Regions from separate parts of the Neobacillus sp. NPDC097160 genome, predicted to be linked through region 3. Evidence: predicted binding sites of a transcription regulator. Region 3 holds the regulator's gene; each other region holds the start of a gene.
The links. Region 3 encodes LexA, which represses DNA repair genes until DNA is damaged. Its sites were predicted from a motif close to CGAACATATGTTCG; they were not measured.

Region 1 (3,784 bases), on a different contig from region 3:
TTCCAAACCAAATGCCACATTACTTTCAATCCATTTACGACGCGGTTCTACTTTGTCACCCATTAGCGTCGTAATCCGACGTTCTGCTCTTGCAATATCATCAATTTTCACTCGGATCAGTGTTCTTGTCTCTGGATCCATTGTTGTTTCCCAAAGCTGATCGGCATTCATTTCACCAAGACCTTTATACCTTTGAATGATATAGCCGCGGCCGACTTTTTTGATGGCACCCTGCAGTTCATCATCATTCCACGCATACTCAATGATTTCTTTTTTACCTGTCCCTTTACTTACTTTATAAAGTGGCGGAAGAGCAATAAACACTTTGCCCGATTCAATGAGCGGCTTCATATAGCGGTAAAAGAATGTTAACAATAATACTTGAATATGTGCACCATCCGTATCGGCATCCGTCATAATGACGATTTTATCATAGTTGATATCTTCAACGTTAAAGTCAGAACCAACGCCGCCGCCAACCGCATGAATAATTGTATTGATTTCTTCATTTTTAAAAATATCCGCCAGTTTTGCTTTTTCGGTATTGATTACTTTACCCCTTAACGGAAGAACTGCCTGAAAGCGGCGGTCACGGCCTTGCTTCGCTGAACCACCTGCAGAATCACCCTCGACTAAGTAAAGTTCATTTTTTTGCGGATTACGAGATTGTGCTGGTGTTAGTTTACCGGATAAAAGGGCTTCCCCGCGCTTTCGTTTTTTTCCGCTTCGTGCATCTTCACGAGCTTTCCTTGCAGCCTCACGTGCTTGGTAGGCTTTTATCGATTTTTTAATGAGCAATGAGCTTATATCAGGATTTTCTTCAAGAAAATAGGTGAGGTGTTCAGACACAACAGCATCAACAGCCGATCTGGCTTCGCTCGTTCCCAGTTTCCCTTTCGTTTGTCCTTCAAATTGGAGCAGTTCTTCAGGGATTCTAACGGATATAATCGCTGATAACCCTTCGCGAATATCTGAACCATCTAGGTTCTTGTCTTTTTCTTTTAACAAAGAGACCTTGCGGGCATAATCGTTGAATACCCGAGTCATGGCTGTTCTAGCGCCTGCCTCATGGGTACCGCCGTCCTTAGTGCGGACATTGTTGACAAATGATAGCACATTTTCCGAATAGCCATCATTAAATTGAAAGGCAAAATCAACTTCAATCCCATTTTGTGCCCCTTCTAAGCTGACAACAGCATGAAGGACATCCTTCTCTTCGTTTAAATATTCAACAAAAGCTTCAATCCCATTTTCATAATGAAACACTTCATGAAGGTCATTTCGGTCGTCATGGATTTCAATTTTTAAACCTTTTAGCAAAAAGGCCGACTCTCTTAACCTCTCACATAAGGTTTCGAAGTTATAAGTAGTTGTCGAAAAAATAGACGAGTCCGGCTTAAAATGAATCGTCGTCCCTGATTGATTGGTTTTACCGATTTTTTCTAGTGTTGTCACAGGCTTACCACCATTTTCAAAGCGCTGTTCATAAACAAATCCGTCTCGTTTAATCGTGACGGTTAATGATTCTGATAACGCATTGACGACAGAAGCACCAACACCATGCAGACCGCCACTTGTCTTATAGCCGCCTTGGCCAAATTTACCACCGGCATGAAGTACTGTTAAGATGACCTCAGGTGTGGGTTTCCCCATTTTATGCATTCCTGTAGGCATTCCGCGTCCCTTATCAATTACGCTAATGGAATTGTCTTTGTGTATTTTTACAATGATTTGATCACCAAAGCCACCAAGCGCCTCATCGACTGAGTTGTCAACAATCTCATAAACAAGATGGTGGAGGCCGCGTGAATCGGTGCTGCCAATGTACATTCCAGGTCGCTTTCTAACTGCCTCAAGACCTTCTAGTACCTGTATGGCATCATCATTATAATCAAAAGCTTGCTGATTCCTTGCCACTAAAATACCCCTCTCATACATTACAAAAAAAACTAACTGATAAATTATTCGTTTAAAAGTATCATGTATTCGTTTATTTAAGTAAATAGAACTTATGTTCGCCACTTTTATTTTAACACATTTCTTGCGGCGTCTATGCTTAATTGTAGCGATTTATTTCGATTTGGCAAATATGTATTTTAAAATACCCCTATTTGGCCGCTTGTTTTTTACACAATTTAGGCAAAGAAAAAGAAAAAACTGCCAATGATCAGCAGTTTTTTTGAAGAGAAATGACGTTTATTTGTTATGGCAGGTTCCTTGTTAATGCATGTTCAACCTTAATACAACGATCCATGACAACTGTATAGCCCTTTTCCTTTAAAAACGTATATGCTTCTTCATTCGCTAGTCCAAGCTGTGCCCAATAGACGTCTGCATCGATTTCGTCAAATTCCTTTGCTACATCAAACAATTGCTCTGAGCGGCGAAATACGTTTACGATGTCAACATGTCCCTCAATCTCATTTAAGGATGCCACTGCCTTAACACCAAGAATCTCGCCATCAAATGTTGGATTTACTGGAATAATTTCATATCCGGCTTTTTGCATCACAGCAGAAACTTGATAAGAAGTGCGGTCAGGTTTATTACTTAAACCAACTACTGCAATTCTTTTGGCTTTTTTTAAAATAGCACCAATTTCCTCACGACTTGGATTCTCTATTGCCAAGATAACCACCCCTATAAATTGTTTCCTTTATTTTACCTCTTTTTACAATAAAAATATAATAAAACGTTTTCAATAGAAAAGCGGAAGAGCGCTCCAACTGAATGATTATACCGACACAAGTTCCTGTTTCATTGCAGCGGTAATCTTTGGTACGGATAGGCTGATTCGGGCTCCATCACTGGTGTTTTCAACCGAGATATTGCCGTTCATCTTTTCAAGAATCAGCTTTGTTAGATATAGGCCGAGACCAGTTCCGTTTTCCCTTGTGGTAAAATAGGGCTCGAAAACCTTCTTTAGAAGGATCGGCTGGATTCCGCCGGCATTATCAATGAATTCCGCTGTAACGAATTCTCCTGTTTCACTAATTTTTATCGATAGTTTTCGATGGCTAATGTTCTTTTGAACAAAGGCGTCCCGGGCATTTGTTAAAACATTTAGGACAACCTGGCTATATTCATTCGGGTAGCCGTAGGCCATCTGTTGTCCCCTGTATTCAAAAGCCACCTGGATCTCATGGTTTTTTAAACTTATAGAAAAGATTGACAAGGCCTCTTCAATCGAATCTCCAACGGAAAATAGTGTTTTTTCCCGATTCGGTTTATAGAATTTACGAAAATCATTTATTGTACGGGACATATGTTTAATTTGGAGCATACTCTCCCTTGTGAATCGATCAATGTATTGCTCGTTCATTTCGCCAAATTCGAGTACCTCTCTTAAGTCATGCATTAATAACGATAAATTATTTAGCGGTTGGCGCCATTGGTGCCCTATACTGGCTACCATACCTCCCATGGCCGCAAGTCTGGATTGTTCGATTAATAGATTTTCCATCTGCTTATTTTTGGCCGCTTCTTCCTGGACCCTTTTTTCTAAATACCGATTTTGGTGTACCATTAAATCATACCTTTTTAGCAAGTCATGATTATTTTTTTCAATTTCTGATTGATCTTTCATACGTGCTCACCCCCTAAATTTGACTAAGAAAATATAAGACAAACCGACCAATATTCGTGTCGACTCGGCCGGTTTTTGCTTGTTTATTTGATTTTATCTAAATTATAGGGGCTCTATACACAGCTTTCAATGAATTAACAAATGGTTTGAAAATTCTCCATATTTTTGTAATAAAATTGACGTTAATTGTTCTTAGTT
Region 2 (3,784 bases), on a different contig from region 3:
AACGGGTGATTGATGAATTTTTACAAAAATATGTTGACCATGCTTTACCAAGCTAAAAACAGACTGTCCATTGGGATCAGTCTGTTTTTTCTTTGATTATGAGGCTCATATGTCCATTTAATATTTGCTGCGGACTTTTTAATTGAAAGCAATTTGTGCTTTCGGAAAAATCTATTTTCATTTGCTCATCGAAGAATACTATTTTTGATTTTTCTAGATAAACCGTTCTCTCATTTGTTTCAATTGCGATTTCATCTTCATCTATTTCCGGAACAAACCACAAGGCTACTACTCCGTTTACCGCACAGCCACAGCCGTCTGTATCATATTTTAGTTTTAGGTAACCTTCATGACCTTTTGTTCGCTCAGTTATTTTTTTAGCTGCAGCTTCTGTAATGATTATTTCCACGTTTAAAGCACCCCTCTTCTAGCATATAATGATTGTATCACATGTTTTAGGGGCTGCTTATTTTTTTGCTCGTAATCTTTTGTTTGCATTTTCCTGTTATACCAGTTAATCTCAAAGTTAAAAGGGGGGCTCTTTATGTCAAAAGTTCAAATCAAAGTAAATGATAATGGTTCACTTAGAATTACCGGTGATGTAGAATTGCTCGATGGCCAAGGCAATGTGTATACAACAAAACCATCCTTTTCTCTTTGCCGCTGCGGTTTGTCTAAAAATAAACCGTTTTGCGATGGCTCGCATAAAGGGAACCTTGAATCCCAAGTTCGGGTTCCAAAAGAAGATTAAGTGTTTAAGAGTGCGGCTTTCCTTAGGGAGCCGCTCTTTTTTATAAATTGGTCATCCTGATGTCGGCGATTGTATCAATCGGAATCCGGTGCACTTCTTCAAAACGGTCTACAATATGAATCCTTTGCGTTAGTTCATCCCAGTAATGAATTTTTCCAATCACGATCTCATAATTCCGATTCCGATAATGAGTAATCGTAACAAACTGATCAAATTCAATTGCTTCGGATAAGGTGTCATTCATAAGCTCAAGCTGCTGCTCATCCATTTCTCTTTTCTGTTCGTACCCATCTTCTTTTACCCAATCCCTGAGCAGTTTCACGTGCTCAGGAAGCATCATCGACGTCCATTTGATTCTTCCACGGTCACGAATCATACGTCTCGCCTTCTTTCATCACATTTTATGTCCGCCAACGAGTGTTGCCCGGTGCTTCGCAGTTCCTGCAGCTGTATAAGAAACAGCGCGGAGCAAGGAACCTGAACCGAAGCGCTTGCGAACAGAATCTACTACATAGCCAAGCTCCCTCCTCTTATAGGCACCCATGTCAAAAAGATCGAGTTGAAGCTCGTAGTCGTCGATAATATTACTAATAGCAATCGAAATTTGCCGTACCGTTTTACCAGTATAATGTTCATGAAACAATTCAAGGCAGACACGGTAAAGCTCCATCGTCACATTCGTTGGCTGTTGGATGGTTCTGGAGCGATGAAAACCGCCGCCAAACTCATCTTGACTGTAGCCAACTCCGAGACTGATTGTTCTCCCCGCTTTTCGATGTGTCCTCGCTCTTCGGGCGACTTCCTCACACATTTCTAAAATAACCGCCTTAATTTCCTCCTCCTTTTTGTAATCCCTTAACAGAATTTGACTTTTTCCAAAGCTGATCTGCCCTTGGATAATTGGTGCCCCCAAATCGGAAAGATCCACTCCCCAGGCATGGTAATAAAGCTGGTTCCCCATAATGCCGAATTTCTTTTCCAGCTTTTCTAAATCATAACGAGCCAGCTGACCGACCGTGAAAATGCCCATGCCATTTAAGGTTTTTTCCACGCGCCTGCCAATTCCCCACATTTCCCGAAGCGGCGATACGTTCCACAGCTTTGTCTCGACATCTTCAAATGTCCACTCCGCCACTCCCTTTTTCTTGGCATCAAGATCAAGGCAAAGCTTTGCAAGTAACATATTAGGGCCAATTCCGACGGCACACGGCAGCTGAAATTCGCGTTCAATATCATCTCTTATTTTTTGGGCAATGGTATGAGCATCCCCCCACAAATGAAGTGCACCATCCACTTTAATAAAGCTCTCATCGACGCTATAGACATGAATGGCTTCTTTTGGCACATAGCGGTTAAACACACGGGAAATTTCTGTTGCAATCCGCAAATACGTGGCCATTTTCGGCTCCTCTATTTGAATACGCGGATCTTTTGGAATCTCAAACAGCCGTGAGCCTGTTTTGATGCCAAATTCCTTTTTTAGCCGCGGTGAAGCAGCAAGCACGACACTTCCCTGCCGCTCTTTGTTTCCGGCTACCGCTAAATAGCAATTCAAAGGGTCGAGCCCGAGTATGACAGCGGCACAGCTCGCATAAAAGCTTTTCATGTCCACGCATAAAATTTTATTTTTCGGTAATGCGCTGTAATCGACCATGACTTTTCCCCCATAGTTAAATTATCGAACATTAGTTCCTTATTATCATATTCATATTTTAAGCGAATATGCGTTCGTATTCAATGGAATTTTTTCACAGGCTTTCGATTACAAAAAGCAGTATAATGGTGGAGAGGTGTGTGTCGATGGAGAAAAAACTTGTGGTCAAAATGATTAAGAACTGTTTTAAACAGTATTATGAGGGGGATTCCGTGCCGATTGGTGACAGTGATTTAGAAGTGTTGACTGGGCGGATTTTTCAATTAAAAGAAGAGGATCCAACTGCAGATCTATATGAGGTTGTCAATGATGTCGTATATGAGTTTTTGGCAGACTAACTGTTGATTATAGAGGAAATCATGGGACAGTAATCGAAATGAAACCATGCGGTCTGTCCTCATGAAGGGCTCATGCGGACAATAATGGGGCCAACTTCCTCAAAACTGTCCTCATGAGTTTTTTTAAGATAAGATTTCCATAATGTCCTCTTCCGTTAAACCAGAACTCTCCCGTTCCTCAGAATCGATAATTTCTTCAATCAAGTGTCTCTTTTTGTCCTGCAATTCGCTGATTTTCTCTTCAATGGTGCCGCGAGTAATGAGTTTGATGACTTGGACGACGTTTTTCTGACCAATGCGGTGCGCCCGGTCGGCAGCCTGTTCTTCGACCGCAGGATTCCACCAAATGTCATATAAGATAACCGTATCCGCTCCCGTCAGATTAAGCCCTGTTCCTCCCGCCTTCAACGAGATCAGAAAAAAGTCACGTTCCCCTTCATTAAACCGATTGCAGGTTTCCAATCGTTCTTCAGATGGAGTCCCGCCATCCAGGTAGAAAAATGGAAGCCCCTTAAGCGCTAAATTTCTCCCGATTAACTCAAGCATTTTCGTGAACTGGGAAAAAATCAGCACTCTACGTCCGGAAAGCCTAGACTCCTCTATGATTCTTAGCAGCATTTCAAATTTCGCAGAACGACCTTGATACCCGTCCACAAACAAAGAAGGATGACAGCAAATCTGTCGCAATCTGGTCAAACCAGCGAGAATTTTGATCCGATTTTTCCGAATCGTGTCCTTATCAAGATGTTTCAGCGTATCTTCCCTGAGCTTCGCCAAGTATGCGGCATACAGCTTCTTTTGCTCCGGGAACAGCTCTGCTGTCTCCACGAATTCCAATTTTTCCGGAAGCTCGGAAGCCACATCCTCCTTCATCCTCCGCAGCAAAAAGGGACGGACTCTTCGCGCAATTTTCTTTCTTGTTAGATTGCTGTATTCTTTTAGTCCCTTGAATAGTTCAGGAAATACCACGTGAAAAATGGACCACAATTCTTCCAGTGAATTCTCTACAGGTGTACCGGTAAGCGCAAACCGGTAATCAGC
Region 3 (3,784 bases):
AATAAATTTTGTATTTGTTAAAGTATCAAGCATATTGGAGCGAAAAACTGCCAAATACTCACTTCTTAATTTCGATTGTTCCTTTGCTTCTAGTTCTGTCAAACCAGATGATTTGGCCTTTCTTGCCAGCTCATTAATTCGATCCATTTTTTCTTTGGTTAGCATTTCGGAACCTCCCTTTCAAAAATCTAAGCCACCTGATTTTACTAAATAAAAAACCTTCTGACAAGGCAAAAGCTCTACTCATTTTGTGATTCCATATATTCTTGGTATCTTCTATGTACGGTTGCCTTTGAAACTTTATACCCAAAGCCTCTAAGTGTTGCGGCTATTTCTGCAAAGGTTAAGTCATTGTTTCTCAACCTGATAATTTGTTCAATTGGGACTTCGATTTTTTCTCTGCCAGAGTCTTTGCCCAGATTTTTTAAATTATTTTGCGGTTCATACCCTTGTTCAACCGCTCGTTTCATGCCGCGTTTTATTTTCACATTATGAAGCTTTCGTTGATATTCTTCCACCATACTGACGATTTTCAACACCATCGAATCCGATTCTGACAGTTCCAATTCACCATTATGGGAAATACTATAAAGTTTAATTCCTTCTTTTAAGATACAATGCAGCAGGGCAATTTTGGCGTTTCCTCTTCCAAGCCGTGTTTCGTCCTGGATCAATAATGCCTGTACTTGTGGATCCTTTATTCGTTCTAATACCTGTAGTATGCCATCTCTTTCAAAATCATAACCACTCGCTTTTTCTTTTATTATGGCATCGATTTCAAATTGGCACTGTTTCGCGAGATGAATCAGTTCCTCTTCCTGACGATTTAATGATGTTTCCTGGGTTTCTTTATTCGTGCTGACACGGCAGTATATGATTGCTTTCATAAAATTTCCTTTCTATTCTTCAGGGGCACTAGCTAGTTCTGTTGTTTGCAAAGATATCTTTTTGCTAACCGGAATGACGATCTCTTCGCCCGGAAAAATTTGATCACTGATGTTTTCATTATGCTTCTTTACCCAACTTACGAACTCATCATTTGATAATGAATGCTTCCCGGCATATTGGTTAGAAAGTTGCCAAAGCGTATCACCTTCTGAAATTGTTACCTTAACATATTGATCCTGGTCATTTGCATGATGTTGAAATGATAATATGAAGGCAAAGGTACAGCTTACAATGATAAGAATAATAGCATAGGAGTATTGCTTACATAATTTTTTCATGTTTTTACACCTCTTATAGGAATATACGTTCTCTTCAAGTTAATTTTATTATAATCCGAACGTTTGTTTGTTGTCAACTATTTTTTCGAACTTATGTTTGTATAAACTACCAGAACATGCTATAATAAAGACAACATTAACCAGGCGAGGTGCATTTTATCATGGTAAAAATATCAAAACGGCAGCAGGATATCCTCGATTTCATTAAAGCAGAGGTTAAAAGTAAAGGATACCCACCTTCCGTGAGAGAAATTGGCGAAGCTGTTGGACTTGCATCCAGCTCTACTGTTCACGGCCATTTAGCTAGATTGGAAAGCAAAGGACTTATCAGACGAGACCCTACCAAACCAAGAGCTATTGAAATTTTAGAAGTGGACGAGGCAGCACATATACCAAGAAACAAAGTTGTAAATGTTCCAGTAGTTGGGAAAGTTACCGCAGGTCTTCCCATTACGGCAATCGAAAATGTGGAAGAGTATTTTCCACTTCCGGAAAGCATGGCTCCCGCTGATGAGCATGTCTTTATGCTGGAAATCATGGGTGAAAGTATGATAGAAGCCGGGATTCTTGACGGGGATTACGTGATTGTGAAGCAGCAGCAAACCGCTAATAACGGTGAGATTGTCGTTGCGATGACCGAGGAAGACGAAGCAACATGTAAAAGATTTTTTAAGGAAAAGGACTACATTCGCCTGCAGCCGGAAAACTCTACCATGGATCCGATTATTTTAAGAAATGTTTCGATTCTAGGAAAAGTCATTGGTGTTTATCGACATATTCATTAAAATCAAAAAAGCTGGGCATATGTCCGGCTCTTTTTTATGCTATTTTATTGGGAAAAATTTATAAAAGTACAACATCCTGGATAAATATATGGAAAATTCAGTATTTTTACTCATGCTCATATTGGAAATATTAAATATAATAATAGTACACCATGATTTACCTTAGGTCCCAAAATAATAGGCTTAAGGAGTGTGAGAAACAGTGTTAACGGACATTATTTTCTCGTTAGTTATTGGTGGGTCGGTAGGGATTATTGGACATGTTCGAAAGTATGGAAAACTCGTCATGCCTCGAAAAACGAAAAGGTTCATTTATCTCGGTTTTCTAGAAGAATTGCTTCTAGGTGCAGTTGCGTCCCTTCTCCTCGTCTTGTATACCGCTCCAAATTCATTGGTGGAAATCATTTTTTTTTCCGCTATAGCAGGAATTGGTGGTGATACCGTTCTTTCTGGATTCAAACTGTTGAAACAAAACAGTGAAGAAAAATAACAAAAAAACACCCAGTACGTGGATGTAATCCAATCTGGGTGTTTTGCTTATGCTTATTTTTAGTACATGCTCATATATTGGTCTCGTTCCCATTGGTGAACAACGGTGCGGAACATATCCCATTCGATCTCTTTTGCCTCAACGAAGTGTTCGAAGATGTGCTCTCCAAGACCGGAAACAATCACTTCATCTTCCTTTAATAGATCCAATGCTTGTGCTAATGTTGCAGGAAGATCGATGATTCCTTCTTCGATTCTTTCTTCCTTGCTCATAACATAGATGTTACGATCCACCGGTGCAGGAGGAGTTAATTTATTTTTAATTCCTTCTAGGCCTGCTTTTAGAAGCACTGCCATTGCCAAATATGGATTTGCTGCAGGGTCTACGCTCCGCACTTCGACACGTGTACTTAATCCGCGTGATGCCGGAATACGGATTAATGGTGAACGGTTTTGTGCAGACCATGCCACATAACATGGTGCCTCATAACCAGGAACTAGACGCTTAAAAGAGTTAACGGTAGGATTAGTTACTGCTGTAAAGCTTGGTGCGTGTTTTAGAATTCCCGCGATGAAATGACGGGCATTGTCACTCATCTGAAGGTCACCAGTTGGCTCATAGAAAGCATTTTCTCCATTTTTAAATAAAGAAAGATTCATGTGCATTCCAGATCCATTGACACCGAATAATGGTTTTGGCATAAATGTTGCATGTAAACCATGTTTACGCGCAATTGTTTTTACTACAAGTTTGAACGTTTGAATTTGATCACAAGCTGTTAATGCGTCAGCATATTTAAAGTCAATTTCATGCTGTCCTGGTGCTACTTCATGGTGTGAAGCTTCGATTTCAAAGCCCATTTCTTCTAACTCAAGTACGATATCACGGCGGCAGTTTTCACCTAAATCTGTTGGTGCTAAATCAAAATAACCGGCTTGGTCATTCAATTCTAGCGTAGGCTCACCTTTTTCATCTAATTTAAATAGGAAGAATTCTGGTTCAGGTCCAAGATTAAAGCTTGTGAAGCCAAGCTCTTCCATTTCTTTTAATACCCTTTTTAAGTTATTACGGGGGTCACCTGCAAACGGGTTTCCATCAGGAGTATGAATATCACAAATTAAACGAGCAACCTTTCCTTTTTCAGCTGTCCAAGGGAAAACCACCCATGTATCTAGATCAGGATAAAGCTGCATATCAGATTCTTCAATCCTTACGAAGCCTTCGATAGAAGAACCATCAAACATCATCTTGTTGTCAAGCGCCTTTTCCAATTGGCTGAAAGG

Region 1: parE (DNA topoisomerase IV subunit B) is a predicted target of LexA. The motif match lies at 2,005-2,018, and genes of this name have one in related genera.
Region 2: ACIQXV_RS04765 (YqzH family protein) is a predicted target of LexA. The motif match lies at 2,469-2,482, and genes of this name have one in related genera.

Annotation. Positions count from the first base shown of each region.
Region 1 is NZ_JBIWDU010000005.1:152,149-155,932, reverse strand. It holds gene parE (DNA topoisomerase IV subunit B) at 1-1,917, opposite strand, end outside; gene ACIQXV_RS09090 (CoA-binding protein) at 2,204-2,629, opposite strand; gene ACIQXV_RS09085 (sensor histidine kinase) at 2,735-3,586, opposite strand.
Region 2 is NZ_JBIWDU010000003.1:98,041-101,824, reverse strand. It holds gene ACIQXV_RS04790 (alpha/beta hydrolase) at 1-56, shown strand, start outside; gene ACIQXV_RS04785 (iron-sulfur cluster biosynthesis family protein) at 77-409, opposite strand; gene ACIQXV_RS04780 (CDGSH iron-sulfur domain-containing protein) at 545-751, shown strand; gene ACIQXV_RS04775 (YolD-like family protein) at 792-1,127, opposite strand; gene ACIQXV_RS04770 (Y-family DNA polymerase) at 1,146-2,405, opposite strand; gene ACIQXV_RS04765 (YqzH family protein) at 2,552-2,743, shown strand; gene ACIQXV_RS04760 (DEAD/DEAH box helicase) at 2,867-3,784, opposite strand, start outside.
Region 3 is NZ_JBIWDU010000020.1:102,584-106,367, reverse strand. It holds gene ACIQXV_RS24460 (DUF896 domain-containing protein) at 1-165, opposite strand, end outside; gene ACIQXV_RS24455 (YneB family resolvase-like protein) at 240-887, opposite strand; gene yneA (cell division suppressor protein YneA) at 900-1,226, opposite strand; gene lexA (transcriptional repressor LexA) at 1,388-2,011, shown strand; gene ACIQXV_RS24440 (DUF4257 domain-containing protein) at 2,214-2,501, shown strand; gene glnA (type I glutamate--ammonia ligase) at 2,561-3,784, opposite strand, start outside.